One region of the Brevibacillus parabrevis genome, then DNA from elsewhere that is predicted to be linked to it. Evidence: riboswitches for the same ligand, from Rfam matches in the RefSeq annotation. Region 1 holds a riboswitch; each other region holds the start of a gene.

The links. Region 1 has a riboswitch for cobalamin ahead of cobO (cob(I)yrinic acid a,c-diamide adenosyltransferase). Riboswitches for the same ligand answer to the same signal wherever they lie in the genome.
Region 2: another riboswitch for cobalamin. It lies ahead of IRJ17_RS14230 (ABC transporter substrate-binding protein); the one in region 1 lies ahead of cobO (cob(I)yrinic acid a,c-diamide adenosyltransferase).
Region 3: another riboswitch for cobalamin. It lies ahead of metE (5-methyltetrahydropteroyltriglutamate--homocysteine S-methyltransferase); the one in region 1 lies ahead of cobO (cob(I)yrinic acid a,c-diamide adenosyltransferase).

The regions. Positions count from the first base shown of each region.
Region 1 covers NZ_CP064090.1:5,750,296-5,760,158, forward strand. The annotation lists gene cobS (adenosylcobinamide-GDP ribazoletransferase) at 1-319, opposite strand, end outside; gene cobU (bifunctional adenosylcobinamide kinase/adenosylcobinamide-phosphate guanylyltransferase) at 316-846, opposite strand; gene cobD (threonine-phosphate decarboxylase CobD) at 852-1,958, opposite strand; gene cobO (cob(I)yrinic acid a,c-diamide adenosyltransferase) at 1,958-2,497, opposite strand; cobalamin riboswitch at 2,768-2,989, opposite strand; gene IRJ17_RS26370 (TerD family protein) at 3,170-5,260, opposite strand; gene IRJ17_RS26375 (copper amine oxidase N-terminal domain-containing protein) at 5,534-6,778, shown strand; gene IRJ17_RS26380 (FMN-binding glutamate synthase family protein) at 6,758-8,356, opposite strand; gene IRJ17_RS26385 (peroxiredoxin) at 8,570-9,100, shown strand; gene IRJ17_RS26390 (hypothetical protein) at 9,194-9,505, opposite strand; gene IRJ17_RS26395 (right-handed parallel beta-helix repeat-containing protein) at 9,787-9,863, shown strand, end outside.
Region 2 covers NZ_CP064090.1:2,982,153-2,992,015, forward strand. The annotation lists gene IRJ17_RS14225 (MBL fold metallo-hydrolase) at 1-775, shown strand, start outside; cobalamin riboswitch at 918-1,059, shown strand; gene IRJ17_RS14230 (ABC transporter substrate-binding protein) at 1,208-2,191, shown strand; gene IRJ17_RS14235 (FecCD family ABC transporter permease) at 2,193-3,230, shown strand; gene IRJ17_RS14240 (ABC transporter ATP-binding protein) at 3,236-4,012, shown strand; gene cobU (bifunctional adenosylcobinamide kinase/adenosylcobinamide-phosphate guanylyltransferase) at 4,025-4,591, shown strand; gene IRJ17_RS14250 (YitT family protein) at 4,868-5,524, shown strand; gene IRJ17_RS14255 (hypothetical protein) at 5,689-6,165, shown strand; gene IRJ17_RS14260 (N-acetylmuramoyl-L-alanine amidase family protein) at 6,150-7,271, opposite strand; gene IRJ17_RS14265 (WYL domain-containing protein) at 7,374-8,180, opposite strand; gene IRJ17_RS14270 (helix-turn-helix transcriptional regulator) at 8,167-9,474, opposite strand; gene IRJ17_RS14275 (RtcB family protein) at 9,661-9,863, shown strand, end outside.
Region 3 covers NZ_CP064090.1:4,141,980-4,151,842, reverse strand. The annotation lists gene nrdF (class 1b ribonucleoside-diphosphate reductase subunit beta) at 1-11, shown strand, start outside; gene brnQ (branched-chain amino acid transport system II carrier protein) at 440-1,792, shown strand; cobalamin riboswitch at 1,951-2,151, shown strand; gene metE (5-methyltetrahydropteroyltriglutamate--homocysteine S-methyltransferase) at 2,292-4,577, shown strand; gene IRJ17_RS18760 (acyl-CoA thioesterase) at 4,609-5,085, shown strand; gene IRJ17_RS18755 (hypothetical protein) at 5,218-6,201, shown strand; gene IRJ17_RS18750 (4Fe-4S single cluster domain-containing protein) at 6,212-6,781, shown strand; gene IRJ17_RS18745 (AAA family ATPase) at 6,795-8,417, shown strand; gene IRJ17_RS18740 (DUF2997 domain-containing protein) at 8,435-9,058, shown strand; gene IRJ17_RS18735 (MurR/RpiR family transcriptional regulator) at 9,349-9,863, shown strand, end outside.

The DNA of each region.
Region 1 (9,863 bases):
CACCCACGCGGCTGTCCTTCATGATCGCAAGCACTTGTTCTTTTGGCCTGCTGCTGCCCAATCCGTCCGCCAAATCCATCCAGCCGTCGAGATGCAGTCCGCCTGTGATGTACACCCAGACGACGAGCGTCAACACGGCGGCAAGCCACGGACTGAAGAGCGAAAGCCCTGCCTGGTGGACACCCCATAGCAAAATACCTATGACCAGCCCGACAGCCGGATACCAGTTGACGCTTTTTTTCCACGCCTCATCGGATGGGCGCAGCCACGGGACGGGAATCCGCGTAAAAAAGGCAATCGCGTGCCAAAATGCATTCATCCTTTGATCCTCCACGGGATTCCGGCCATTACCGCGTAGACGGCATCCGCCTGCCGTGCACTCTGTTGATTGACATCCCCGAGCACATCGGCGAACCATCTGCCCAGCCGATTCATCGCCACTCCGCCCAAGCCGACCTCGCTGGTGACTGCGATCACTTTTTGCGGGGAGCGGCTGACGAGGGCAAGCCACGCCTCCAGTTCCTGCAAAAGCGCTTCGGTATGCTCCTGGCTGCGCCACTGCGCTTCCTCGACGCTCATCAGCCGATTGCTCACCCATGTCGACAAGCAATCAATCAGCACGACCCCGTAGCCTGATGCAACGCTCTCGTAGTCGCAAAGCCGCTCCCCTACCTCGACGCTTCCCCATTGACTTGGACGGCGCTCTTTGTGCCGCTCGATCCGCTGCTTCATCTCTTCGTCCCAGGCTTGCCCCGTTGCTACGTAAAGAACTCGCTCGCCAGCCTGTTCGGCCAGCTCTTCGGCAAAGCGGCTCTTGCCGGAGCGAACGCCGCCTGTCACCAACACCAGACTCAACGCTTGCCGCCCCTTTCATCCCGCACCTCGCGCAAGACCGCCATCAGGCGAGCATTTTCCGCACTTCCGCGAACCGCGATGCGCACGTCATGGGCAGTCAGTCCGGGATACATCGCGCAATTGCGGATCAGCACCCCTTTTTTGCCAAGCCATTCTTGCAACTGGGCCGCCGGCAGCTCCCCCGGCGAGCGAACGAGCAAGAAGTTCGCCTCTCCCGGCCACACTTGCCATCCCAGCTCCTTGCCGACGAAGTCGAGCAATTTGGCCCGCTCTTCGGCGATCAGGCTGCGGGTTTTTCGCTCGTACTCCTGCTCTATCAGGCACAGTTCCCCCGCCAAAAGGGCCAGCGCATTCACGCTCCAGCTCACTTGCTTTTGCCGCATGTTGGCGATCACGTCTGGATGGGCGATCGCGTATCCCAGACGCAGGCCGGGAATCGCATACATTTTCGTCATCGACCGCATCAAAATGACCCATGGAAAGCTCTCCAGGCGACTCGCCAGCGTAAACTGCCGTTCTTCCGCCACGAAATCGAGAAAAGCTTCGTCCACGACCAGCCAGGTGCCTGTCTCTGCCGCCCAGTCCGCCATTTGCAACAGCTCCTGCGGCTCGTACAAGATCCCGGTCGGGTTGTTCGGCGAGCCGACAAATACGAGATCAGCCTGTTCAAACAGCTTGTACAGCTCGGCGCGATCCGGCTTGTAGCCGTTCTCTGCTTTTCCGTAGCAACCAATGACACGCGCGCCAAACTGCTCGGAAAGCTCTGCATATTCCGAAAAGCACGGATACACGACGCCGACTGTCTCTGGTTGCAGCCCGAGAATCGCCAAAGCCATCGCTTCCGCCGCTCCATTGGCTGGCAAAAGATATGCTTCCGGCAGTCCGAGACGCTTCGCCAGCGCCTGGCGAAACTCGCGGTGTCCCGGGTCCGGATAGCGCAACACCGCAGACAGCGAATCCAGCAGCATGTCCCTGACCCGTTCCGGCATGCCGAGCGGATTGATATTGGCGCTGAAATCGAGAAACTCTCCAGGCTTTACGCCAAAGCGTTGCGAGGCGGTCAGCAAGTCGCCACCGTGACCATACGTTTCCAGCACGTTCATTAAAATTCTACCCCCAGCACTGCTGGTATTCCTTCGTCATAGTAATGCTTGAGCGGCTTCATTTCTGTCACCAGATCAGCCATGTCCATCACTTCCTGCTTGGCGCTCCGCCCCGTCACGACCAGATGCACATGGCTCGGCCTGTTTTGAATCGCTTCCAAAACATCCGACAGCGGCAGCACATCGTCAATGGGAAAACGATCGATCGCCAGCGCGTTGTTCAGCTCGTCCAAAATCACGACGTCATACGCTCCCGAAGACAGCTTTTCCCGGGCAAAAGCCCACGCCTCCTTGAGCGCTTCCCGATGCTCCTCTGGCGTCTTCGTCCACGTAAAGCCTACGCCCTTTTGCACGATCTCGATGCCGAGCTTGTCAAAAATGATTTTCTCTCCATACGTCCGCTCAGGCGACTTGATGAACTGAATCATAATCACCTTTTTTCCCCGCCCGGTCGCCCGTACAGCCAAGCCCACCGCTGCTGTCGTCTTTCCTTTTCCGTCTCCGGTATAGACCAAAAACAGTCCACGTTTATTGCTCACAACGCACACCCCCAGATTGAAGTGAAGACCTTGCTGTCATTTTGACCCTACATACTTTTCAGGGCCCCCGTCAGTTACCTAAAAAGGATAGTTTTCTCCAGCCCTTTTCAGGTACTTTTCGGGGACCCCATTGTCCAGTCCAAAAAGTGTCAGCGATTGCTTGTCAGGCGCACAAAAAAACGCTTTGTTTTCCAAAATCTAGAAGGAAAACAAAGCGCGGATAGCTGACAAAAACAATCCTCACCTCTTCCTTTGACCCGAAGGAAAACAGTGCATACACCAAAACAGGCAGGTTTCCTGGCTCAAGGATCATCACTCTTCTTCTCCTTCCCGCCTCGTAGTGGGGCAGTGGATGGCGCCGTTGCCAGGAAGAAGAGCTACTCTTTTACAGTGGCGGGACCGCGTTGGCATTTCACCAAACTTCCCTTTTAACCCTGTCTTTCACGAAATAAGCACTCGCAAAAACACAAGGACCTGTTTTCTATCCTATTCAAATGTCGTTCATTCATTTCAATAACACTCACTTGTTTTAATAATAGCAAATGCTACCGTGGATTCAAGCAAAAGCTGCAAATCGGAGAGGGAAAATGGAAAAACACGGAAAATCCGAGGGAGCGATTCTTGCAAACAACGAAAAAAGCCAGCCTGAGCTGACTTTTAAACTTCCCATCATTAACCAGCGAGGAAATCAGCCAAGATCACTTCCATGTCAAACGGGGTAATCCCCTCTTCCATGGAAAAAACCGTGTCTGCTTCCTCCATCCGGTCGGTAATCGTCCCTCTCGCCTGTGCGTGCAGGGTGAACAGCTCGTGCAAGGTCGGCTTCACAAGTGTCGTCAGCGCGCGGCCCATCCATTCGATACCGCCGCCATTTGCCTCTACGTTGTTGACGAAGCGCGGATGCGAACGCAGCGCGATGTCCGTCCAAATGACTTTTCGCTCTGCCAGATCGAGAATGACCGGGAGGCAGATCGTCGAACGGGCAGCGATGTCGGCTTTATCCTGAACTGTCAACGGTTCAAAAACTTCGCCGGACTCGGGCTGACTGCGGATCATCCAGCCTGCGAAGCACTCCGGCAAATCGCAATACGGCTGGCTCGTAAACGAGTTCAGTGACATCACGACATAGCGCCCGCCGTATCGAAGCACTGACTCGATATCGACATCGATGAACTCGCACGCTCCGTTCGGCGCCTGTACGACATCGCCGCTATGGCAGGCGCGATACTTCGCGGACCGCAAATTGGTGTAGGACACATGCTCCATGTACGTCCACTTCTCGTCATACAGGACAGCGGACAAATCGATATCTACCCGCCCGGTAGGGACATCGTTGACGATCCCTTCCTTCCACCAGGTGAAAAAGCGGATCGTGCTCCCCTCGGGGATCGGCAGTCTGGAGCCGCGCGCTATCGTGCGCAACGCCTTGCTTGCCGATCTTTGGGAAAAAGGCACCAGTTGCTCGTGCAATTGCGGGTCGATATAAACTTTTCCGAGAGTAGGCAAGGCAGAAAAGCGCCGAATCAATACCTCGCGACATATCCCGGCTGCACGCGCGCGCTGTTCATCCGCCAGCTGCGGAAGCATATTGGGGATCGCCTGTACTTTTGCCACTTCTCCTTTTGGAAAGAACGTTCGCCACTCACCGTATCGCTCCCGCTTGTCAAAGTGATTCATCACCTGCAAAAGGACGGGGGTCGATACAGAAGTCGCTATCTGCTCAAAGGAGCGCAACACCTGATCGCCCGCTTCCGTCAAGCGGAGCATGTGATCCAGCCGTCGGGCAAATTCACCTGGCCGTTGCATCAGCAATCTGGTCGCTTCTTTTATATCGCACGCCAGGATCGCCAGCTCGACCTGACTGTTGAAAGTCTCGATGCGCCGATTGTTGCGCAAAATATCAAACGCTTCCGCTGCCCGCGGATAACGGTCTTTGTATTCAAAAGGATGCAAAATCTCCCCGAGGCGAATCCAGCGGTTTTTATAGCGCTGCATGTCTTCCGCCAGGTTCGGGCTTGCTTCCAGCAATCGAAGCAACAGCCTGCGCTCGGCCCGTCTGAACTTGCGAAACTTCGCAGGGGCAGCCAGGCTGACATCCCCGTCGGACAGAGCCGTCGCCAGTCGCAGAACATCTGTTGACGTCTTGCAATACTTCGCAAAAAAGTCAGGCGGCATTTTGTCGGCCCGAAGCAACACGCTCGCCACGACAGCGGCATTTTCCTTGTGCGGGATTTCCGGCGGCAAAGCTTCCGCAATCCCTTTGCAACCGTGAATCAAGCCTTTCAAGTCTTCCTTGTCCTGAGCGGAGAGCGAGCTGTTCGCCCGCAGCATGTTCATGCCTATTTGCAGCAGCTCTTCGTCCGTTCCCAGTTGAATCACTTTCAAACGGGATTCTTTCAGGAGCGGCAGCCGCTTTTTCACTTCATGCACGGGAAGCTGCCACGTCAAGTAATGGATAATCGCCTGGAGGTACAGTTCCCCGTCGCTCGCTTCCATGACCTGGCGCGGGAAATTCGGATAAAAAGGCTTGAAGCGCCTGGAGGCACCGACCATGTCTTTTAAAACTCTCACTACCTCCGAGTAGAGCGGGAAAAATTCCGCTTCGGACAGCGTGCGGATTCGCTCGATCAGCTCCAGGGAAAACGTGTAGCCCAAGCTCTCCATATTGCGCAAGGCCGCAGCCAAGTAAGAGACAGGCAATTCATGCTGTCCCGCTTTCACAATCAGTTTGTTTTTCCGGCGAAGGTAGATTTGATTTTTCATCGGCAGCAATAAAAAAAATCAGGAAAGCAGTACCCCTAATATCCAAGTTGAGTAGAAGGAAGGTGTACAATAGCCTGATTTTTTTGTTCCTTTTGTCATTTTTATACATATTATCCTGTTTGCCATAGGTTGTAAAGGCTCTCCCGAAAAATAGGAGTTTCTTCACAGGCGGTCTGTTTGGCCTTGCATCCTTTCGATCAGGCACTGGAAAACAACCCCATAGTACAATAAGACAGCACCTGCCTGAAATGAAAAACATTGAGGACATGACAGATGAAAAAAATTCAGCAAATCATGGCGCTGGCTGTACTGCAAAGCGCTGTTTCCTTCGGCACTCCTGTCTGCGCACAGCCCGTCGACGTCACGGTAAACGGGCAAGCTGTCGCCTTTCCCGACGTCCAGCCGTATGTAGACGCACGCTCGCAACGTACGCTGGTGCCCGTCAGATTCGTGGCTGAAAAGCTCGGGCTGCGCACGCAATGGGATGCAAAAACCGGACAGGTTACGCTGCAAAACGCGACAACCACGATCAGGCTGACGGTCGGTCAAAGCATTGCGCACGTGAACGGCAAGCAAGTCCAGCTGGATACGGCAGCTGCGCTCCGCAATGGCCGGACAATGGTGCCGCTCCGTTTTATCAGCGAATCATTTGACGCCCGGATCGATTGGAACGCCGAGCGCAATCTGATTGTTATCGCGACAGCCGCTCCAAAGCAGCACAGCACGTGGCTGTGGGATGCGTCCTTGCTTTTGAGCGGTCAGGAACAGGAGCGAATGATTGAATTTGCCGCGGAACAGCAAGTGACGAGCATTTACTTGCAAATCGACAAGGACATTCCGCAAGCTGTATACCAATCGTTCATGCAAAAAGCGCAAAAAAGGCAAATCAAAGTAGAAGCATTGAACGGCCGCCCCGGATGGGCTTTTCCTTCCGGCCACAGCCAGATCGAGGCTTTTATCGACTGGGTCGAAGCCTACAATGCGGCTGTCGCCCCTGAGGAGAGGTTTTCCGGGCTGCATTTTGACATTGAACCGTACGTGCTTCCCGAATGGAAAAGCGATCAGACACGGGTCGTCAGCAACTGGATGGACAGCATACGCCTGATCGAGCGCAGAACAAAAGCGAACGGTCTGCGGCTTACGCTGGACATTCCTTTTTGGCTGCATCAGGTCAAGGTTCCCGACACCCGCTACAGTTTGAGTGCGTGGATGCTGGAAAAAGCCGATGCGGTGGTCATCATGGATTACCGCAACTCCGCTTTGGGCAATGACGGAATCATCGCCAATGCCCAGCCGATTTTGCGGGAAGCGGGCACATTGGGCAAGCAGGTCATCGTCGGAATCGAAACCGCCCCCAGCGCGGAAGGTGCCCATACGACTTTTCATTCGCTGCCGACACATGTGCTGAAAACAGAGCTTCAGCTCGCCAAGGAAAAGCTCGCTCAGCACGCAAGCTACGCAGGCTTTGCCATTCATGACTACAACCACTGGACGAAACTAAAGCAAGACAGCTTCTGAGTGTCCGGGCTGCTCGGGCTCGGGATACGGGAACAAATCCGCTACCCGCACGCTCTGGCCGCTTTCATTCGTGTAGACGACATGCTCGCGCGTAAAATCACGCGGGCTTTCCAGTCCACAGGCTGCGGCGAGCGAAAACAAGCCTTCGCGCAACTGCAAAATGTAGTTCATGACCCGCCACTGCTTTTCTTCCGGGGCGAGCGCCTCCTGGTATTTGGCGTCCGTGGTCGTAATTCCGGTCGGACACTTGCCTGTATGGCATTGCATCGCCATGATGCAGCCGTTCGCCATCATGAAGCCGCGCGCGGAGTTGACAGCGTCCGCCCCTAAGGCGAGAGCAATCGCCACTTTGTCAGGCGTGATCAGCTTGCCGGACGCAAAAATTTTGAAGCGGTCACGCACGCCGAATGTCCGCGCCACATCGTCGAGGATGAGCAGCGCAGGATAGAGCGGCAGCCCCATCCCGTCCGCCATCGCTTTGAAAGTCGCGCCAGAACCTCCCTCCGAGCCGTCAACCGTAATGAAATCGGGGTAAATATCCAGCTCGGTCATTTTGGCGAACAGCGGCTCCAGCCTTTTGGCGTCACCGACGACGATTTTAATTCCCACTGGTTTTCCGCCCGCTTCCTGCAACGTGCCGACAAACCGGAGAGCTTCCTCTGGTTTGGTCAGAAACGCAAAACGGTTGGGGGAATTGACCGTTTTGCCCACAGGCACCAGCCGCGCTGCCGCCACCTTTTCTGTCACCTTGGAGCCTTCGAGATGGCCGCCCCGTATTTTTGCCCCTTGATGAAATTTCAGTTCAAACGCTTTGATCGCAGGCTGACTCGCCTTGCGCTTGTATTCCTCGATCGAGAATCGCCCTTCGTCATCGCGGTATCCGAACATGCCTGGCCCGATCTGTGCGACGATATCCGCGCCTGTAGCGAGGTGGACTTCCGCCACGCCCCCTTCTCCTGTGTTGATCCAGGAGCCGCCCGCCATTTTGGCTCCGCTTCCCGTAGACAAAATGTAGTTTTCTCCGACCGCCCCGTACGATGTGGCAGATGCCCCGAACATGCCTTTGAGCCGCCACGGGTGTTCGCGGCGCTCTCCCACGACAATCGCATCCTGATCAGCCAGCAGCCACGGCTTCACTTGTTCCTCGATGAACTTTTCCTGGCGAGTGAACAGGCCCTCATCTGTAATCACGTACTTTTTGCCCACAAGCACTTGCTCGTTGTCTACCCGCAGCTCGCTCGTCAGCTTGGGAAACATGGCGTTGGACAAGTAAAAGCCCGGCTTTTCGTAATCTCGTCTGCCGCCAAACGAGATGAGATCCGTGCGGTATTTCGCCGCGTAGACCAACCCGACGAAATCAGCGCGGGAAAACGGTCTGCCGTCTGTGTCGTTGTCAAACCAGTATTGGCGAAATTCCGGCCCGAGCTTTTCCAGCAAATAGCGCACCCAGCCCAAAAACGGGTGCGAGCGGATAATCGAATGCTTCGGCTGTTTGGACAAGGCGTACATATATCCGAAAAAGACAAGCGGCGGCAGTACCACCACCACGAGCACTATGATCAAAAGTATCGACTGCATCTTGTTTCCCCTCCGGCATTGAGCATCTTCGTTCATTAGGATGCTACCTGATCCTTCCTCTCATACAGTACGGCGGTTTAGGGCAATTCCGCTCCTGTTTTTGTGCAAAATATTATTTAAAGTAACTTTCAAATGATATTGATTATAAATATCATTCATGATAATTTGATAGCAGAACCATACATCATGCCTACAGAAACGAGGAGATTCTCGATGAGCGCACGCATTGGACTTCCCGCACCCGATTTTACGATGGACACCGTGACGTTTGACAACGGCTTCCCTGTTCCGAAAAGCTTGGTCGATTACCGCGGCAAGTGGCTGCTGCTATTTTTTTATCCATTTGATTTTTCCAAAGTATGCCCGACCGAAATTCTCAGTCTCAATCGCCGAATTGACGAGTTCCGTGAGCTGAACGTCGAAGTGCTCGGCGTCAGCGGAGACAGTGTGCATACGCACAAAGCCTGGATGAGAGCAAGCGACGGAATCGGGCCGCTGTCGTTCCCGCTGGCTTCTGATTACAGCAAAGAAGCGACCAACAGCTACGGCGTGCTCGATGAAGCGACCAAAGCACCCCTGCGGGCGAGCTTCATCATTGACCCGGAAGGCATCTTGCAGTATGCGGTTGTCTCCAACTCCAAAGTGGGCCGAAGCGTAGATGAGACATTGCGGGTCATTGAAGCTTTGCAATCCGGCGGCCTGTGTCCGATGGACTGGAAGCCAGGGCAAAAAACGATCTCTTAACAGGCATACAGCAACTGACAGGCAACGAAAAACCTCGACCGAATGAGCTGGTTGACAGCTCCGGTCGAGGTTTCTTTTTGGCGAACAAACAGCCTAATCGTACTTCTCGTCGTCCACGCGTATTTGCCCGTCCACGATCAGCTCCAGCTCCGTTTCGAAGTTCAGCACGATTTCGCCCGGCATCTGGTCGGCGACCTCTGCCAAATCGGGAAGCAGCAGCGCGTCTTCCAGCGATTCGGGCTTTGCTGGCAGCTCATTGAACCAGCCGCGAATCGCATCCATCAGCTTGTAAAACGACGCCTCGAACTGGTTGGCGTCATCTTCGGCGTCATCCTCATGGCTTCTTTTCATCCGCTCCCACGCATCCAGCGTCTGGCGCAGTGCTTTTTCGATCGTCGCGTCCATGCCCCGCCCTCCTTTTCGCTCCTGTATTCTTCCTAGCTAGTATGACCGCTTTCGCTGCCCTTTTCCAGCCTTTCCGGCACCTCCGCTTTCGGATCAAGTCCCTTCCATTTTTTATAATCGTTGCGATTTTTGACACCTTTTATAGCCCGTTTGAGTCATACGCAAATGAATCGGGACTGCTATCCTAGTCTTAGCTGGCAGCCCCTTCCCTCAGGAGGAATTATCGAGAGCTCTCATTACAAAGGGGGGAACGTACCCTGACTCGTACTAGGAACAAAAAAATGGCGCTTCGCCAACTGCTGTCTGCTTCCTTGGCAATCGCGCTTGTCATGCCTGCTGCCCTCACAGCGCTGGCGGA
Region 2 (9,863 bases), 2.8 Mb from region 1:
CGGCTTTTCGCCGGAGCAAGTCAAATACATCATCGTGACGCACATTCATCTGGATCACGCGGGTGGGGCAGGCTTGTTTTTGCGCGAATGCCCGCAGGCCAAAATCGTGGTGCATCCAAAAGGAGCGCGCCATCTGGTGGACCCGAGTCGCTTGATTGCGGGAGCGAAAGCCGTTTACCAGGACGATTTCAACCGCCTGTTCGATCCGATTGTGGCGATTCCCGAGGAGCGAATCTTGGTGCGAAAAGACGGAGACACCTTGCCGATCGGGCCGAACTGTGTCCTTGAATTTTTGGATTCGCCCGGCCATGCGAACCATCATTTCAGCATTTACGATCCGGTTAGCCGCGGCATGTTCACAGGTGATACAGCGGGCGTTTTTTATCCGCAACTCCAAAAAGACGGATTGCATTTCGTTTTGCCGTCCACGTCTCCAAACCAGTTCGATCCGCAGGCGATGCTTGCGTCTATCGAGCGTTTTCGCAAGCGCGAACTCCAGCGTATCTACTTCGGGCATTTTGGCATGACGGAAGAAGTGGAGGACGTCTATCGGCAAGTGGCAGAGTGGCTTCCCGTATTCGTGGCAGAAGGCGAGGCGGCCGTTTCCGCCGGGCTTGGCACGGAGCAATTGGGGGACAGGCTGTTCGCTCTTGTCAGCCAGCATCTGCAAGCGCGCGGCATTGCCGAGCAGCATGAAGTGATGAACGTCCTGCGACTGGATTTGCAGGTGTGCGCGATGGGAATTATCGATTACTTGCACAAGCGCAAGCAGTAATTTTCGTCGGTTAGGCAAAAGGCTAGTGGCTGCTGCAGGTTGACGGGTAGCCTGGACCTGCGTTTTGCTGCAAAATGACGCATTCTTTTTTTGGCCAAGGAATGCTATGATGGTGGGTGAGTCTTAGCTTGCAGGTACAAACAACTGAATACAGCAAGCAGGTGCCTCGTCTGTCATGGGCGAGGTGAAAAGGGAAGCCGGTGCAAATCCGGCGCGGTCCCGCCACTGTAAAGCGGCTGTCGCAAGCCGCAAGCCAGGAGACCTGCCTGTTTGCATGATGTGCCTGCGCCTTCGCGGAAAGGTTCGGCCCGTTCAGGACTTTTTGGCGTGACCAGATCGTCCTGGCAAGTCGACCCTTTTGTTTCCCGCTGGAAGCGAAGGGGTTTTTCTATGCTAAGAATCAACCAGTTGCCCAGAAAGGAAGTTATACATATGAAACGTTCGTGGAAACTGCTCATGCCCCTGGTCATTGCTGCAAGCTTGGTCGGCTGCACAGGCAATGGCAACACGCAAACAGCCCCTGCTCCAAAGACAGAGGCGCCACAGACAACACCACAGGAAACAACGGCCAAAGCCACTGTCTACCCGCTGACGGTCAAAGATTCGACGGGAAAAGAAGTGACCTTGCAAAAAGAGCCGCAGCGGATTGTCTCCACCTCTCCAGGTGAAACGGAGATTTTGTTCGCACTCGGCCTGAACGACCGGATCGTCGGGGTGTCCGACTACGACGATTATCCGGCAGAAGCTGCCACGAAGCCGAAAGTGGGCGGTGTCGTCAAGCCGAGCGAAGAGGCGATTCTCGCCCAGTCGCCTGATCTGGTCATCGGCGGAATCTCGATGGATGAGCCTGTCGCTGCGAAGCTGAAAACGTTAGGCATGCCTGTTTACGTGACTCACCCGCAAAAAATGGATGAGATATTTGACAACATTTTGGCGATGGGTGTCATTACAAACAGACAGGAGCAGGCGGAAAAAGTAGTCGCAAGCATGAAGCAGGACATCGCGCGCGTGCAGGAAGCGGTCAAAGCGGTGAAGCCGGAAGACAAGAAAAAAGTGTACCTGGAATTTTCGCCGGGCTGGACGGTAGGCAAAGGGGAATTTCTGGATGAGCTGATCTCACTGGCAGGCGCGACAAACATTGCCGCTGATACCCAAGGGTGGAACCCGATCAGCGAAGAAAAGATTTTAAAAAGCGATCCTGACGTCATTTTGTATGCAAAAGGCATTACGGACGACAAGACAGGGAAAAAGCTGGAGGACATCATTGCGAACCGCAACGGTTGGGACAAGATGAAGGCGATCCGCGACAAGCAGATTTTCGGGATGGAGCAAAATTTGCTTTCGCGCCCGGGACCGCGGATTACCCAAGGTTTGATCGAGGTAGCCAAAGCGATTTACCCTGATCTGGTGAAATAAAATGAAGAAGCAGTTGCTTTTATGGGGAGGAGCCAGCAGTCTGATTCTGCTGGCATCGGCGGTAGTCAGCATTTCGATGGGAGCGGCATCGCTTCCGCTTTCGCAAGTATGGCTGATCTTGTTGCATCAGCTCCCCGGCATGTCGGACTTGGTTGCCGTGACATGGCCGGATTCGTCCGAGCAAATCGTGATGAAAGTGCGCTTTCCCCGCGTCATCCTGGCGATTCTGGTAGGGGCTTGCCTGTCGCTTGCGGGCGCCGGATTTCAAGGGGTGCTGCGCAATCCGCTCGCAGACCCGTTTACGATGGGAGTGGCATCCGGAGCTGCTGTCGGTGCCGCTTTTCTGATCCTGTTTGGCTTGCAATTCGCTTTTCTCGGGGAATGGAGCACGCCTGTGGTCGCCTTTTTGACGGGGCTGTGCAGTCTGTGGATTGTACTGTCGCTGGCGAAGACGCAGGGCAAGCTGCAAACAGAGACGCTCATTTTATCCGGGGTCGTCATTCAGGCGTTTCTCGGTTCGCTCGTCTCTTTTATGGTGTCCTTGTCGAACCAGACGGTGAACGAAATCGTCTTTTGGCTGATGGGCAGCTTGTCGTTTCGCGGCTGGGCTTTTACGTATGTGCTGATTCCGTATGTGCTGATCGGCGTAATCGTGCTGGTTGGCTATGCCCGCTCCTTGAACCTGTTTGCCCTGGGTGAGCGTCAGGCGGCGCATCTGGGCGTCAATGTCGACAAGACGAAGCTCATTATTTTGCTCGTATCGACTTTGTTGACGGCGGCAGCGGTTTCGATCTCAGGGATCATCGGCTTCGTTGGCCTCGTCGTACCGCATCTGGTGCGGATGCTGGTCGGGCCGGATCATCGCATCCTGCTGCCGATGTCGGCGATTGGCGGCGGCATCTACGTCCTGTGGGCGGATACGCTGGCGCGGATGCTGCTCGTTCCTACGGAAATCCCGCTCGGCGTCGTGACCGCGTTTTTGGGAGCGCCGTTTTTCGCCTATTTGTTGAAGCAAAACAAACGAACCGGAAGGAGGTAGCTACGATGATCCACGTACGAGGTTTGCAAAAAGCTTACCAGGATGTATCGGTTTTAACAGAAATCGATTTTGACGTGAAGCGGGGCGAGTTTTTCGGCATCATCGGTCCGAATGGCAGCGGCAAATCGACGCTGCTGAAAATGATCTCCAGCGTCATTGCCCCTGATGCGGGAGAGATTACGCTCGCTGACAAGCCGCTTGCCCGCTATACGCGCAAAGAGCTGGCTCGTGTTCTCGCCGTACTGGAACAGGAAGGGCTGCCTCCTGTCGGTTTCCGTGTCCGCGAAGTGCTGGAGATGGGACGCTTCCCTTATCAAAACTGGCTCGGTGAGGAAAAGGATGACGTCACGCCGCTGATCGAGGAAATCATGCAGCTGCTGGGGCTTGTGCCGCTGGCGGAGCGCACGCTGGATCAGCTGAGCGGCGGGGAGAAGCAGCGCGTGGCTTTGGGCAAGGCGCTCGTGCAAAAACCGCAACTGCTGCTGCTGGACGAACCGACTACGTACCTCGATATCGGTTACCAGATTCAACTGATGGATATTGTCCGCAAGTGGCAAAAGACGACGCAAGTGACCGTCGTGGCAGTTCTGCACGACTTGAATCTGGCGTCGCTCTACTGCGACCGCATCCTGATGCTGCACAAAGGAGTGCAGATTGGGGTAGGAACGCCGCAAGACATGCTGCAAACGGACAAGATTGAAGCGGTGTACGGGACAAGACCGATCGTCATGGAGCACCCTGTCCATCATTTGCCGCAAATCATGCTGCAATCCCGGGCGTAAGGAGACGTTGGAATGATCGTACTTGTGACAGGCGGTGCGCGCAGCGGCAAGAGCACGTTTGCGGAAAAATATGCGGCTCATCTGGGAAAAGCAGGCGTCTATATCGCCACCGCGCAAGCTTTTGACGAGGAGATGCGCGAGCGGATCGCAAGGCATCGCGCGCGAAGACAGCAAAGCGGCTTTCTGTGGGAGACAGTCGAGGAGCCTTATGCACTCGCTGACGTGATTCGCTCGTTGCAGCAGCGAGACGAGTTCAAGCAAAATCAGGCAGTCGTGCTGGTTGATTGCCTGATCGTCTGGCTGTCCAACTGGCTGATCCGCCACGAACAGGAGCAGGCAGTGGAACGCACGCTTGCACAGGTAGATGAGCTGATTGCAGCGCTGCAACATTTTCCCGGAACGATTTTGTTCGTTACGAATGAAGTCGGAGACGGACTGGTTCCGGAATATCCGCTGGGACGCATGTTCCGCGATTTGGCGGGCCTGATGAACCAGCGCATGGCGGCGGCAGCCGATCAGGTTTTCCTGCTCACGGCAGGCATTCCGCTGGAGATCAAAAGCAAGGCGTTTCGCTTTTAAGCAGGGGAAAAGACGGTTCGAGTCGTCTTTTTCCCTTTTTTATGCTATAATATAAGAAAAGCAATGGAAGGGATCAGGATACCATGCGTCCCCATAGGACGATCTGGAAACGTTTTGACCTCTCCTACATCTAGCTTCGTAGTAGTCGATCGTCACTTGGACGACCAATCTACTACGAAAGCGAGGCCCTTTGTATGAGTAGCGACTTATACTTGCGATGTTCCTCCGTAGTCGGTTGGTCGTCTGTGCCAAAACCGACAAAAATGCGAGGAATCGATGATGAGGAGAGCGCTGCAATTTGTTCAACGTTACGGTATGATTTTGTTTGGAGCTTGTTTGCTGGCATTTGCGTATTATCACATTAACTTTCAGAACCATTTGTCTGAAGGTGGCTTTGTTGGTTTGGGCCTGTTGGCCAAATACGTCTTTGACCTGTCGCCAGCGTTAATGGTGCTGCTGTTGGATATCCCGCTGTTTTTGGTTGCCTGGTTAGTGAGAGGGCGACAATTCATCTGGGATACGATTTTTGCCTCTTTGGCTTTTACCGGGTTTTACGAGCTGTTTGAGCAGTATTCCCCGATTGTCATGGACATGAGCAGAATGATGCCCCTGGCTTCTGTACTGTCAGGCGTATTGACCGGACTCGGCACGGGACTGGTTTTGCGCTACGGAGCAGCGACGGGCGGCGACGACATTTTGTCCCTGTTGCTCAGCAAGTATACGGGATTGTCCATCGGTACGATTTTCTTGTTGCTGGACGTGATGGTTTTGTGCCTGTCGTTCTGGTATGTGCCGATGAAAGAGATGCTGTACACCATTTTAGCTGTAGTCATTTCCAGCCAAGTGATTACCTGGACGGTCAAATCCGGAACAGGAATCGCCGTAGAGGAAGAGGCGCACGCTCATGGCAACGTCTCTGTGACGCACCAATGAAAATGAGTAATCCAGTTGAAAAACATGCCTATACACATGCGCGCAAAAGGCCAAGTCGGGTTAGCTGTCGACTTGGCCTTTTGCCATTTCTACGTACATAACTATATGGCGAAGTAGTGGATACTAACCCTTACGAGAGTTTTGACGGAAAGGACGGGGGAGCAATGAGCGATCGTTTTTTTGGCAACTACAAAGCGTTCGTGGTCATCCCGGCAAAAGAAAAGGGAGCGGGGCCAAAAGCGTTTGATCCAAGCGATTACAGCCGCCATTTCATCCTGACGTTTTCCTTGTACGATTCGCTGATTACGTGCTGGAAGGAAGCCGGGAAGTTCAAGGTTCAGCCGCGGCAAGGCTTGGCTCGTGTCATCGATGCGTTTAACCTCAAGCACGACGGCACGGCATTTTTGCAGATGCTGGAGATGGAGGACGACCAGCCGTATTTTGTGCTGGCGTTATCTTGCAAGTCCACTGCCGATCAGGAACAGGCAGTCATCAACCGGATCACGCAGCTTCTGGAAAAAGATTTCGCCACGGATCTGTTGATCGGGGAAACGTGGTACCAGTTGGTCGGCGCCAAAGGCAAATTCGAGCGGAAGCTGTTCTCCTACAACATACAGCCTTATGCTCAACCTCCGAAGTAGTCGGCGAGTCCATCTGTGATGGCTTGCGCGGCTTTTTCCTGATAGGAGGACGTGCGAACGAGCGCTTCGTCTTTCGGATTCGATAAAAAGCCCAGCTCCACGAGCACGGACGGCCTGTCGTTTTCCCGCAGAACGTGGTAGTCGCCGTAGGAGATGCCGTTGCTTTTCAAGCCTATGCCGCTTGCCAGGCGCGATTCGATGCTGCGGGCGAGGTCATAGTCTTTGTTTTGCGCATAAAAAAAGGTCAAGGTGCCGCTGTTTGGCTTGGTGGAAGAATTGTAGTGGATGCTGACGAAGGCATCTGCTCCCCGCGCCTCGCTGATCGCCACCCGCTGCGAGAGCGAAGGCTTTTCCGAATCGCTCGTCCGCGTCAAAATGACCTGCGCCCCCCGCTGACGCAGCTTGCTCGCCAACAGCGCCGTTGTTTTCTGGTTCAGTATCTTCTCTTCGGTGTTCCACTTCGTTCCGAGCGTTCCCACATCGCTTCCGCCGTGCCCCGGATCAAGGACGATGACTTTTCCCCGCAGTCCGCCTGATTTGTTGGTTTTGCCTGTGGTTGGACTGCTTTTCCCTTCCAGGATGTAACTCGACGATACCCAGCCTGTTATGCCATCGGCGGTTCTGGCCTGGAGCCAGTCTGCTTGCTTGTTGACGATCTCTATCTGAGTGCCTGCAGACAGTACATGCAAAATGTCATGCGTAAGTCCGGGACCTTTGCGCATGCGCAGCGCATCGGCTGTCACGAAGCCTGTTTTTTTGCTGCCAGAAGCTGCTGGGGCTTGCACGGATGTGCCTGAGCTTTTCGCAGGGGAGGAGGCGGTGCCAGCCGCGCCTTTTTGCAAGTAATAGCCGGCAACCCAGCCGCTCGTGCCCTGGTAGTTGATTTTCACCCAGCCATGCGATTCGTCCGAGATGGTCACGGATGTACCGTACTTCAGCGTCGCAACGACGGACGACTGCAAAGCCGGTTCGCTGCGGACGTTCAGGGAGGTCGCAACGACTTTGGCTTGCGCTTGCGCTGCTTGTGCCGGCTCCGTGAAAGCGGCCACAGCGAAACATACGGTCAGCGCGCCGAGCAGGGACGCTGTTTTGCTTGTTCGTTTCATGATGTCTACCTCTGGTCATCGATTGTCAGTTGCTCTTTGGACAATGATAAAGGGAAAAGCAGCCTGCCAGTAGGGCATTTTTTCCTGATTTTGCTTAGGAAATTAGTGGAGGGGAGGAACGTATCGCGCCAAAGCGTTCGCGGCTGACTCAGCCATGCGCTTTTTCAGCTGATCGTTCTCGACCACTTTGACCCGCAAGCCGAGAAAGCGCAGCCGGGACAAAATAAATTCTTGCTCGTCCTGCAAAAAGCGCAAGGTGATCGTGTATTCATGTGTGTCCGGGTCGTAGGCGACGTCTTTGTCAAAGCAGGAAAAGGCGTACAAGATGCGTTGCAGCTCGTTATTGTAGCGGCGCACGACCAAGATTTTCGCCGATTTTTTGCGCGCCGCCAGTTTTCCGGCAATGACAGGCAAAAAGCTGTCGTACCACTCGTCCTCGATGTAGATTTCCTTGATGGACTGGATGAGCGAGAGTGGCGTGGTAAGCAGTTGATTGGAATCGACTGTCAACCAGATCAGATACCAGTCTTTTTTGACCAGGGAATACTCCAGCTTGTACGGGACGCCGCGCTGCTTGCGGAAAGCCGGGCCTTTTCGGGTAGCGCTATGAACCAAAATGTGATTTTTGTCGAGAATGATGCGGCGCAGCTTGCGGATGAGCGGGTGCCAGACTTGCTTGGTAGACGCGCCCGCTTTTTCCACAAACGATGCTTGATCGGCTGATCGTTCGTGCGTGGCGGTCAGTTGCTGGAGCTTTTGCAAAGTATCGGCTGCAAAAAAGTGGGCGGCGGCCGGGTGGGCAAGCATCATGGCAAGCCATGCTTTCTCGTGCGACGTCACCGGATACAGACCCGCTTCGTCCAGCCGCGCAACAAGCTGGTAGTTGTGTATTTTATCAAACAGATTCATAGTAAGCGAGCAGCTCCTCCCATTCTTTTTGAAACTGCCTGCGCAAAAAAGCTGGTGCAAGCACCTCGCAGCTGGAACCGAAGCTGCGAATCCAAGGCGTGATCTCCTGCGTGCCGTTGACTGTGATCTCGTACACGAAGCTGTCCCTGGTTTCTTCTGTGATGCTGCCCCACTGACCTTGCGCCTCGACTCTTTCCTTGATGAAAGAATGCGGCGTGTGCTTGGGGTGGAAGAAGCGCAGCCTGATCGTCACGGGATCTCCTGTGTCGATGAGCCAACTCGTCTGGATTTGCTTGTCTACGCGCTCCTGCATGCGGGCAAAAGCGTCAGGATGGGCTTGTTTCCCGAGAGCGAGCTGGGTCATTCCTTCCACGCGGTATTTTTTCAGCGGGCCATTTTCGCGTTCCTGCGCGAGCAAATACCAGCGCCCGTACTGATGGTCAAAAATGACCCGCAACGGATACACGTTTTGCGGCTTTCCTGACGAATCGCGCTGGAAGGCCGGATTCGTATTTTGCGAATCGTAAAATTTGCTGCGCTTGGGCGTGAAATAGCAAAATTCAACCATTTGCTGCCTGGTGATCGCAGCGGCGAGAATCAGCGCCTGCTGCTCGTCAAGAATGCGGGAAACGAAGTGATATTTGAACAAAAAGGCTTGCCAATCCTCGCGTTGCAGGCGTCTGTCCAGGAAGCGTTGTGTCTTGTGGCGCAAAAAGTAGCCGGGCACAGCAGGCAGTTGCGTGTTTGCCATGATGTCGATGAAGTCGTGCAAGTCCAATAGCTCGTCTTCTGTCAGGCAGTTCCACAGGTCTTGCGCGAAGGAATAGACGAACGGACGGGCTTCCCCGCTTTTTTGGATGACGCCGAGTTCTTCCAAGTATTTCAAATCTTGCCGCAATGTTTTTTCATCCGGAACTTCGCCAGTTGGCGTGGAGAGAAAACAATCCAGCAGCTCTTTGGTAGAGCACGGCTGTTGGCTGAGTTGCTCCAAGAGGCGGGAAAGCCGCTCCACTTCCGACTCTTTCAACGATTTGGCGTGATAGAGAAACATCAGGAAATTGTCGGTGACAGCGAAGTGGTTGTAGCGCAACTGTGTGTAGTAACCTTTCTTCTCCTCATCCGTCACGTACTGGTAGATCGTGGACTGGATTTCCTTGAGCTTTTTCACCGTTTTATCCAGCGTGTGTACGGAGATGCCCAGTCTTTGCGCCAACTGTTGCCGATTGTAGGCGCCTGCGGTCAAAAACATCAGCCTGAGCAGCTGCATTTCTTTGTCAAAGCCTTCTCTAGCCATTTACATTCATCCTTATCCGTGCCATTTTTTCCAAATTAGTCCTCATATTACGAAAGAGCAAGAGCCAAAGTCAAGTCGTAATACTTTTGCCATGTTCATCCATGCAAAAATGAGCGAAGATAACGACAGAGAGAAGGAAGGGCACGCAAAGCTTGCCCGCTGGAAGGAAGAGAGGAGAACACGATTATGAAGACGATAAACCACGGACAGCACCATCGGGAGGTTCAGCTCGGCTCTGGCTCCGTGCATGTGTTTGCCAACGATGAAGTGTTTGCCAGCTTTGGGGAACGCGTATACGAGATGGCAGAGCACAATCTGCGCATCCCGCGCAATGTGTATTTTTCTTACACGCCGGATGCCCATGTCGGAATTGGAACATGCATCGGGAC
Region 3 (9,863 bases), 1.6 Mb from region 1:
GCTTTGAGTAAAAAGTTAAACGTATGTTTAAAAAGACTGCCGCTCATTGGCAGTCTTTTTTCGATTCCGATCCGAAAATGCGCCAGTAGAATATACGTGAGGTTTGCTCGATAAATAATATTTTAATAGATGGGAAGGAAATGAATCGCCTATTTTCAATATCTTTTCATTTATATTTATGTTATAAATAAATGACGTAACGAGCTGTTTTACTTCTGGTTGTCCAGATAGAATCGTGATCAGCGCGGAAGTGGCAAGCGAGAAGCGATCTGGTCATCGATTACCGATTTGGTCGACTGATTTATCTGACAATTATTCCCGCTCGATCTGATCCCGGTTGTTGGGGCATGAGCGGGCGGAGTGATTGTGTGAATTTTTTCACTAATCAGAGGGTTGCTGAAAAGCACCTTTGCTTTGGAATTACAGGAGGGTTTGTGTCATGCATCAAAAAGGTTCTTCTTCGTTCATCCTCATCATCGGCTTTATGCTGTTCGCTCTGTTCTTCGGAGCGGGGAATCTGATTTTTCCACCAATGCTGGGGCAAATGGCTGGAACGAACGTATGGACGGCCAATGCGGGCTTCCTGGTGACGGGAGTCGGGCTGCCGCTGCTCGCAATTATCGCGTTGGTTTATTCGGGAATGGATGATTTGCGTTCGTTGGCGAGTCGTGTGCATCCGGTATTTGGTCTTGTGTTTACGATTTTGCTCTACTTGGCAATCGGGCCGTTTTTCGCTATTCCGCGATCCGGGAACGTCTCGTTTGAGATCGGAATCAAGCCATTTTTGTCCGAGCAAGCTGGTCCGGTTCCACTGATCGTCTTCACCGTCTTGTTCTTTACACTCGCTTGCCTGTTATCTCTCAATCCTGGAAAAATTATCAATGTAGTCGGAAAAGTCTTGACACCGATCAAGCTGACTTTTATCGGCGTGATTGTGTTGACGGCGATTTTGTTCCCGATTGGCGCGCTGCAAGCACCTGTGACGGATTATCAGTCCAAAGCGTTTTACAAAGGCTTTCAGGACGGCTATTTAACCTTGGACGCTTTGGGGGCATTTGTGTTTGGAATCATCATCGTGAATGCGATCAAGCAAAGAGGCATCACGGCGAAAAAGCAAATTTTGCTCACGTGCGCAAAAGCAACGATGATCGCGGGCGCACTCCTGGCGTTCTTCTACACGGTGCTTGCCTATATGGGCGCTTCCAGTGTGGAGAAGCTTGGTCATCTGGAAAACGGGGCGCAAATTTTGGCCAAGGTGTCCAATTACTACTTCGGCTCTTACGGCGCCGTTTTGCTCGGCCTCATGATTACGATCGCATGCCTGACCACCAGCGTCGGTCTCATTACAGCTTGCTCTTCGTTTTTCCATTCGCTGTTTCCGGCGATCTCGTATAAAAAGTTTGCCGTCATTCTGGCTGTGTTCAGTACACTCGTCGCCAATATCGGCTTGACGGCGCTGATCAAAGTGTCGGTTCCGATCTTGATGACCATGTACCCGATTGCGATTTCCCTCGTCTTTTTAACGTTTATGCACAAAGGATTTGGCGGACGACCAGAGGTGTATCAGGGAAGCTTGCTCGCTACTTTTCTGATCAGCCTGTTTGACGGACTGAACGCGGCAGGTGCCCAGCTTCCCGTCATCAACGACTTCTTTACTCGCTACTTGCCGATGTATACGATCGGGCTTGGCTGGATGCTGCCCGCTGTTGCAGGCGCTGTGATCGGCTACACTATTTACATGATTCGCAAACCTTCTCTGCGGGCACAGGAGCTGCGACTGACCAAGCAATAAACCGGAAAGCTGGCAGAGTAGAGGCAATCAGGCTGAACTTTGAAATAATTTTGGTGAGTGGAAATAGTTTAGCATGACAAAAACTGGTTTACGTGTTACTGTAAGGAGAAAGGTGCTCTTTTGCTAGATGCGAGAGCACATGCACTCATACCGACAATTTCATATGAGTGGGAACAGGTTCCTTGGCCGCGAAAATCGGCGCAAGGATGAAAAGGGAAGTCGGTGAGAATCCGACACGGTCCCGCCACTGTATGAGGGGAGTTTGCACAGCGATAAGCCACTGGTCGAGACGGACTGGGAAGGCGTTGTGCAGATCGTGATCCTCAAGTCAGGAGACCTGCCTGTTTCGACAACACTGCTTAACCTACGGGAGATAGGGAGGTGTTAGGATGCTGTGATCTCAGTGCTTATTTGGCATTTCTAACGTTCTTTTTGACCGTTGGAAGTGCCTTTTTTGATTGGCTTTACAAATACCTTCAATGGATGGGAGAGAAAGCTCATGAAAAGCAGCAACCTGGGATATCCGCGAATCGGCAAAGACCGGGAGTGGAAAAAAGCATTGGAGTCCTTTTGGGCAGGCAAATTGGAAGAGTCAGCGTTTCTTGCGCAAATGGAGCAAATCCGCCAGCAGCATCTGATCAAGCAAAAAGACAAAGGCATCGAGTGGATTCCCGTCAACGACTTTACTTACTACGATCACATGCTGGACATGGCTGTCATGTTCGGACTCGTTCCGAAGCGTTTTGCCTATGATGGCGGCCCGGTACCGCTCGATACGTACTTCGCCATGGCGCGCGGCAACAAAGAAGCTGTCGCAAGCGAAATGACCAAGTGGTTCAATACGAACTATCACTACATCGTTCCTGAGTTTGGCGAACGCCCGCCAGTGCTGGCAGAGAACAGGCCGCTGAAAGCGTACCTGGAGGCCAGGGATCAGCTGGGCATCGTCGGGAAGCCGGTGATTGTCGGGCCGTACACGTTTGTCAAGCTGGCGAAAGGATATGCGAAGGACGAGTTCGAACGCGTTGTCGATCAGATCGTGCCGCTTTACGTGGACGTGCTTCGTGAACTCGAACTGCATGGCGTGGAATGGGTGCAAATCGATGAGCCGGCTTTCGTCCAAGATATTTCCGAGCAGGACAGAGCGCTTATTCGCCGGGTGTACGAACAGTTCAGTCAGGCGCTGCCACACCTCAAGCTGATGGTTCAGACGTATTTCGAAGCGGTGGATTGGTACGAGGAGCTGATCGCGCTGCCAGTGGAAGGCTTGGGCCTGGACTTTGTCCACGGAGGAAAAGCGAATTTGGCCAACCTGACGGCACATGGCTTCCCGCAGGAAAAAGTGCTCGGCGCAGGAATCGTCGATGGCCGCAACATTTGGCGCTCGGCCCTGGAGGAAAAGTGGGAGCTGGTCAAGACGATCAGCAATGTGGTCGACCCGGACCGAATTTGGCTACAGCCATCGAGCAGCCTGTTGCATGTTCCCGTCACTGTTGAAGCAGAAACCGATTTGCCTGGGGAAGTTCAAGCGGCATTAGCCTTTGCGGACGAAAAATTGGGAGAAGTGCAGCTTTTAGTCCAAGGATTCCGATTTGGAAAGTATGTTATATCGAAGGAAATTGCCCAGAACGAAAAGGACTTGCTCCGCCTGGCCGAGTCTCCGGCGAGAAACCGGGAGAAAGTACAGCAGGCTCGAAAAGCGCTGGAGACGACAGAAGCCAAACGCGACGTGCCGTTCCACGAGCGCCGCGATATCCAGCAAGCCGCCTGGAAGCTGCCGCTTTTGCCTACAACGACGATCGGCAGTTTCCCGCAGACGGCAGAGGTTCGTCAGGCCAGACAGCAGTACAAAAAAGGGAACTGGACAGTCGAGCAGTACGATGCCTTCATCGCGGAGCAAATCAAGCAGTGGATTGCGATTCAGGAAGAGATCGGGCTGGACGTGCTTGTCCACGGCGAGTTTGAACGGACAGACATGGTCGAATATTTCGGGGAAAAGCTCGACGGCTTCGTCTTCACGAAAAATGGCTGGGTTCAGTCGTACGGTTCCCGTTGCGTCAAGCCACCTGTCATCTACGGCGATGTGCAGTTCGTCGCTCCCATGACCGTCAAAGAGAGCGTATACGCCAAGTCGTTGACGGAAAAACCAGTAAAAGGCATGCTGACAGGCCCGGCGACCATTTTGAACTGGTCATTTGTCCGCGATGACGTGTCCCGCCAAGAGGTGTGCGAACAGATCGCCCTGGCGCTGCAAGCAGAAGTGGAGGCGCTGGAAGCGGCGGGAATCCGCATGATTCAGGTGGATGAGCCTGCGCTGCGGGAAGGCTTGCCGCTCAAGCAGGCAGACAGGGCGGCGTATCTGGACTGGGCCGTCAAATCGTTCCGCGTGGCTACCTCGACAGTTGCCGCGAGCACGCAAATTCACACGCATATGTGCTATTGCGAATTTCACGACTTCATCGACGTCATCAGCGAGCTGGATGCCGACGTCATCTCGATCGAGACGTCCCGCAGCCACGGCGAGCTTGTCTCCGTCTTCGAGACTTGCACGTACGATAAAGGAATCGGCCTGGGCGTATACGACATCCACAGCCCGCGCGTTCCAGCTGTCGCGGAGATCGAAGAGATGGTGTCGCGCGGCGTGCAAGTATTGCCGCCAGCCCAATTCTGGATCAACCCGGATTGCGGTCTGAAGACGCGCGGAAGAGCAGAGACAGTGGAAGCTTTGAAAAACATGGTGGCGGCGACGCATGCTGTGCGTGACCGTTTGACACAAAAAGCATAATCGTATGATGGCAACGAGAGGAGCAGCACAGATGGCAACAGAAGCATGCCCGACCGGACAATCCCGAACCTATTTGACTGATCTCGTGTTCCCGCCGGATACGAACCATCACAATACGATTTTTGGCGGAAAAGTCATGGCGTACGTCGACAAAATCGCCTGCATAGCGGCGATGCGTCATTGCCGGAAGCCCGTCGTCACTGCTTCCAGCGATTCCTTTGATTTTCTCGCGCCGATCAAAACGGGCGAAGCGATCAATCTGGAAGCATACGTCACCTGGACACACAACACGTCGATGGAAGTGTTCGTCAAGGTCGAGTCGGAAAATTTGCTGACGGGCGAAAAGAAAATGACAGCGAGGGCGTACTTGACGATGATCGCGCTCGACGACCAAGGAAAGCCAACGTTAGTGCCGGCTGTCATTCCCGAGACGGAAGAAGAGCGCATCCAGCATGAAAAGGCAAAGCACCGCTACGCATTGAGAAAACAGCGCAAAGCGGAACAATAGAATTTTGCAGCAAAACCCTCACTGTGGTGGGGGTTTTTTGCTGGCACCGATTTATTTACTCACCTTCTTGTCTCTACTATAATAGGCGTAGGAAAAAAGTAGTAAATAATGGAGTGGAGGTTGGGCACAAACTTGCAAAACCAGAACGAAGCAGTTGCAGAGATTCACAAGAAAATCAGGACACTTTGGATCACCAGCGCCTTTTTCGGATTGATGTCACTGTTCGGCATCATGACGGGCAATTTTCTTCTGCTCCTGTTGGGGTTGGTGTTTGTTGTACCTGGCATTTGGGCGATTGGAAAATTTAAAAGAATGCTGCAAAACCAGCTTGCCGACTATCAGCCCGGAAAAGGGTTCTCGTTTTTTCGCAAGACAGGAGAACAAAAAATCAAAGTGATCACGTACACCCAAATTGGCATGGCTGGCTTGATTTTGTTCAGCCTGATCACAAAGCTTTCTGTCGGGCCTACGCTGTTTATCGGCCTTTCCGCGCTTGTTTACTTGCAGTTCGTAATGAAGCGCCGGATCAAGGTACATACGAAAATTGACGATGCCACCTTGTTTGAGCTGGAGGAAATCGGGATTATTACGCCAAAAGATATCGTGAAGGCGCTGTACAAAGATTTCGAGAGCTGGCGACATGTGCAGCCCAACAACAAAATCTTTTTGGTCAAACAGGACGCGCTCGTCTGCATCGTCATGCAGGAGCGGCACGAAGCCGTGCGGATGGAATGTCGGCTGCGCGATATCCAAAAGCTTGGCATCGTCGGCAGCGGAAAGAATGGCGAAGGCTTGCTTCTGCTGATCGGGACCGTCCATGATAACGCTGTTCGCCTGAAGCTGGACGGAAAAAGCTTTCAGGATTCCCCCGAAGAGTTTGTCTCGCATTTTTTGCAAGCGTTGGATGAAGCTCTTCAGACTGCTTCACCCGGTACACCCGCTCTTATTCGCGATGGGCGGATGATGCCGCGTCCCGAACTTCAGGAACACGCACCTAGTGAAAAGCCAAGGGTGGTCATTCGGGAAATTGAGCTTCCGTCAAGTGCGGCCAGCAACAACGACAGCGGGCAAGTACCGAGAAAGACAGGTGCGACAGGAAGGCAGTTGGACTTGTAGGAGGGAGAGCATGTTGGCGCAGTCATTGCGAGTCCATGAAATATGCAAGCAAAGCAGGGTAAACGGACCTGGCAACCGTGCTGTCGTCTGGGTGCAAGGCTGCTCCATTGGCTGCCGCGGCTGCTTTAATCCGAATACGCACCCGGACAAGCAAGGCGGTCGGCTCTATGAACCAGACTCTTTAGGGCAAGAACTGGGACGGCTGCCAGTTGACGGACTGACCGTTTCCGGAGGAGAACCGCTGGATCAGCCGGAGCAAGTAAGGCGGCTGGTTCAGTCGTTTCGCCAGGTTCACTCGGGCACCGTCCTTTTGTTCACAGGCTATACAGCGGAAGCAATTTTGCGTTGCGAGGAAAAGCGCAAAGCCTTGCTTCTGTTTGACGTGGCGATTGCGGGGCCTTATCAGGCGCAGTCGGAGGAGATTTGGCATGGCAAGAAACTGATTGTGCTGACGAACCGGATCACGCCGGAAGAGTTGATTCCCCAACGAAAAGTCGAACTGGTTCAAGGGGAGCGTTCCTTGCATCTGACTGGTTTTCCTACCGCGAATATTCAATCGAGCCTGTACACATGGCTGTAGGAGGAGTACATACATGCTGCAAGATTTTGTCAAGGAAGTGGAGTATCTGATTCGCGCCAGATACAGCATCCTGTACATTTTTACATCGGAAGAGGAGCGGGCGCTCGATGTGTTCCAAGGGATTGGCGCCAGCCTGAACAAGCGGATTGTGACATGGACAGCGACAAAAGGTCTTGTGCTGAACGGGGAAGAGCTTGACCACAAGAGCACAGATTTTCGCATCGCTCTGACGATGGCCGAAGATTTGGCGAAAGAGCCTACGCTGTTTTTATGGTTTGATCTGCACCCGCTGCTGCGCGGATCGCATGTAAACATCAGAACGTTTCGCGAATTTGCGCAAAAGACGCGGACAGGCTTCCCTTCCAATTCGATTATCATCGCTCCTTCCCTGGAAATTCCTGTAGAGCTGCAGCATGAGATCACGATTCTCGACCTCCCTCTGCCTGACCTGGATGAAGTAAAGCAAATCATCCGCAGCTTTACTGATGCGTACGTCGGCCGTCCGGGCGTCGTGATCGACCAATCCCCAGAAGTCATAGAAGCGCTTGCCCGGGCCGCCGTAGGTTTGGGGCGCAACGAGATCGAGAACTGTTTGGCGAAGGCGCTGGTAAAAAATCGCGGAATATCCGCAAGCGATGTCTCTACCATTTTGGAAGAGAAGAAGCAGATTGTGCGAAAATCGGGGGTTCTGGAATACATCTCGACAGAATCATTGAACCTGGAGCAGATCGGCGGACTGGAAAACTTGAAGCGCTGGCTGCTGAGACGAAAAGCGTCGTACTCGGAGGAAGCGAGACAGTTCGGCATCCAGTGGCCAAAAGGGGTCATGCTGGTCGGCGTTCCCGGTTGCGGAAAAAGCTTGTGTGCGAAAAGTGTGGCGGCTGCTTGGCAAATGCCGCTGCTCCGCCTGGACTTGGGACGGGTATTCGCGGGCATCGTCGGTTCGTCCGAAGCGAATATTCGCTCGGCGCTCATGATGTGTGAAGCCGTATCGCCGTCGATCGTCTGGATCGATGAAATCGAGAAAGGCTTGTCCGGCGTGGGCAGCGGTTTTTCCGACGGGGGAGTCGCCACGCGCATTTTTGGAACGTTGTTGACCTGGATGCAGGAGAAAAAGAGTCCTGTATTTGTCTTCGCGACTGCCAACAAGATCGAGCAGCTTCCAGCAGAGCTTTTGCGAAAAGGACGGTTTGACGAAATCTTTTTCGTGGACTTGCCTACACCGGAAGAGCGCGAAGAAATTCTCAAAATCCATCTGGAGCGACTGAAGCGCAACCCGGCCCGTTTTGACATCGATAAGCTCGTCGAAGTATCGGGCGAGAAATACTGGGGGGAAGGCATACGCCTGACGGGTGCCGAGATTGAGGCTTCGCTCCATGAAGGGCTGATCGATGCCTTTGCGAAGCGCAGTAATCCCGAGGAAAAAGATCGGGATATCGACACGGAAGATATTTTGCTGGCCATGCAGCGCACAGTTCCCTTGGCTAAAGCCAGGCGGGAGGAAATCGAGAAGCTGCGTTCGTGGGCAAAAGAGTTTGCCGTCCGCGCCAGCCTGGCAAGCCCAGCAAGCCCGGCAAATGCCATGGCAGATGGAGTCGCTCGCGAGGAGGCAGTCGGCAGAAATATCGATTTTTAGCCCGGGGAGGGATTCGCTTGAGCCACTGCACGACATTTTCGATGTCATTCCAGGACAAACGCACGCTTTTTCGAGCGTTGCGAACTTTGGGCTACCAGCCGGAGAACGTTGTCTGGACAGAATACAAAAACATGTTCAGTAAAGAATTGATGATTGGCGGAACTGTGCTCGGCAAGCTGCTGACCGGGTTCAAGGATGGGATTCACGTCTATTTCGAGGAGACAAAAGACGGGCTTATCCCTTACTTTGAATCGCATGATTTGTCGCCTGGCCTCCTTCGCCAGCGCTCCGCATCGCTGCTCTCCGAAATCAGGGAGGGGTATTTGCAGGGAACCGTCGAAGCTCTGCGCGACTCGATTGTGGCTGCGGGAGGAACGGTGACGGTAAGCGAGGAAAAGAGCGGGCAAGTGATTTCCTATGTGCTGACGATCGGAACAGATGCGCGGAAGCTGCGGATTTCCATGAACGAGCAGGGAACGGTTGAAGAAGCGGTCGAAGGCGTGCTGGGACGTTCCTGTGCGGAGTTGACGGAAGGAATCGAGCAAAAGCTCTCCAGCCCAAGCGAGCTGGAACGAACATGGACACATGAGTACAACGCGACAGTGGAAGATCAGCAGATTCAAATTTTGAGGTTATATTAGCACAACAGGCAACCGCAAGATCGCCGCACTCCATGCCGGATGCGACGGTCTTTTTCTTTTTCAATCAACTTTTGCCCGGTTGAAAAAGGAGGCGACATGCAAACCACCCCGGTTTTTCCGCCTGCAATCTTGCCTTGCGAAAAGTGCAATAACTCCTGTCAAAATGCGTTTTTTCGCTTCAAAATGAAGGATAAACTACATTTTCCAAGATGTATTGAAGTGAATTATTTCAAGATATATACTATTCTTGAAAATAGGTTCGCAAAGCAACCGCAAAGGAGTTTTCCGGCATGGATCAGCTCATAACGGAACGGATTCGCAAGCAGTATGGAAACTTGACAGCCAGCCAAAAAATCATCTCCAAAATCGCCCTCGAAAAGCCGAGCCTGCTCGCGATCCACACAGCCAAAAAAATCGCCGAGCTGACCAATACGAGCGAAGCGACGGTCATTCGTTTTTGCTACGCGCTAGGTTATTCCGGCTATACCGAGCTGCAGCAGGAGATCAAGAAATCGCTCTTGACCAGCGAGCAGACGAAAGGGCCGATCCAGAAGTACCGCGACACGGAGGCCGCACTGACGCGCAACAATTACGCCCACCAAGTCATGGAAACCGATATCGCCTACCTCCAGCAAGCTTTGCACCAGATCGACTACGAGTTGTTGCACCAGGCCGTGCAGAGCATCATTTCCGCCAACCGCATCGTTGTCGTCGGTTTTCGCTGGTGCCACATCCCGGCGAAGTGGCTGTTTTCTACCTTAAACGCGATCAAGGGCAACACCCATTTATACACAGGAGCGGTAGA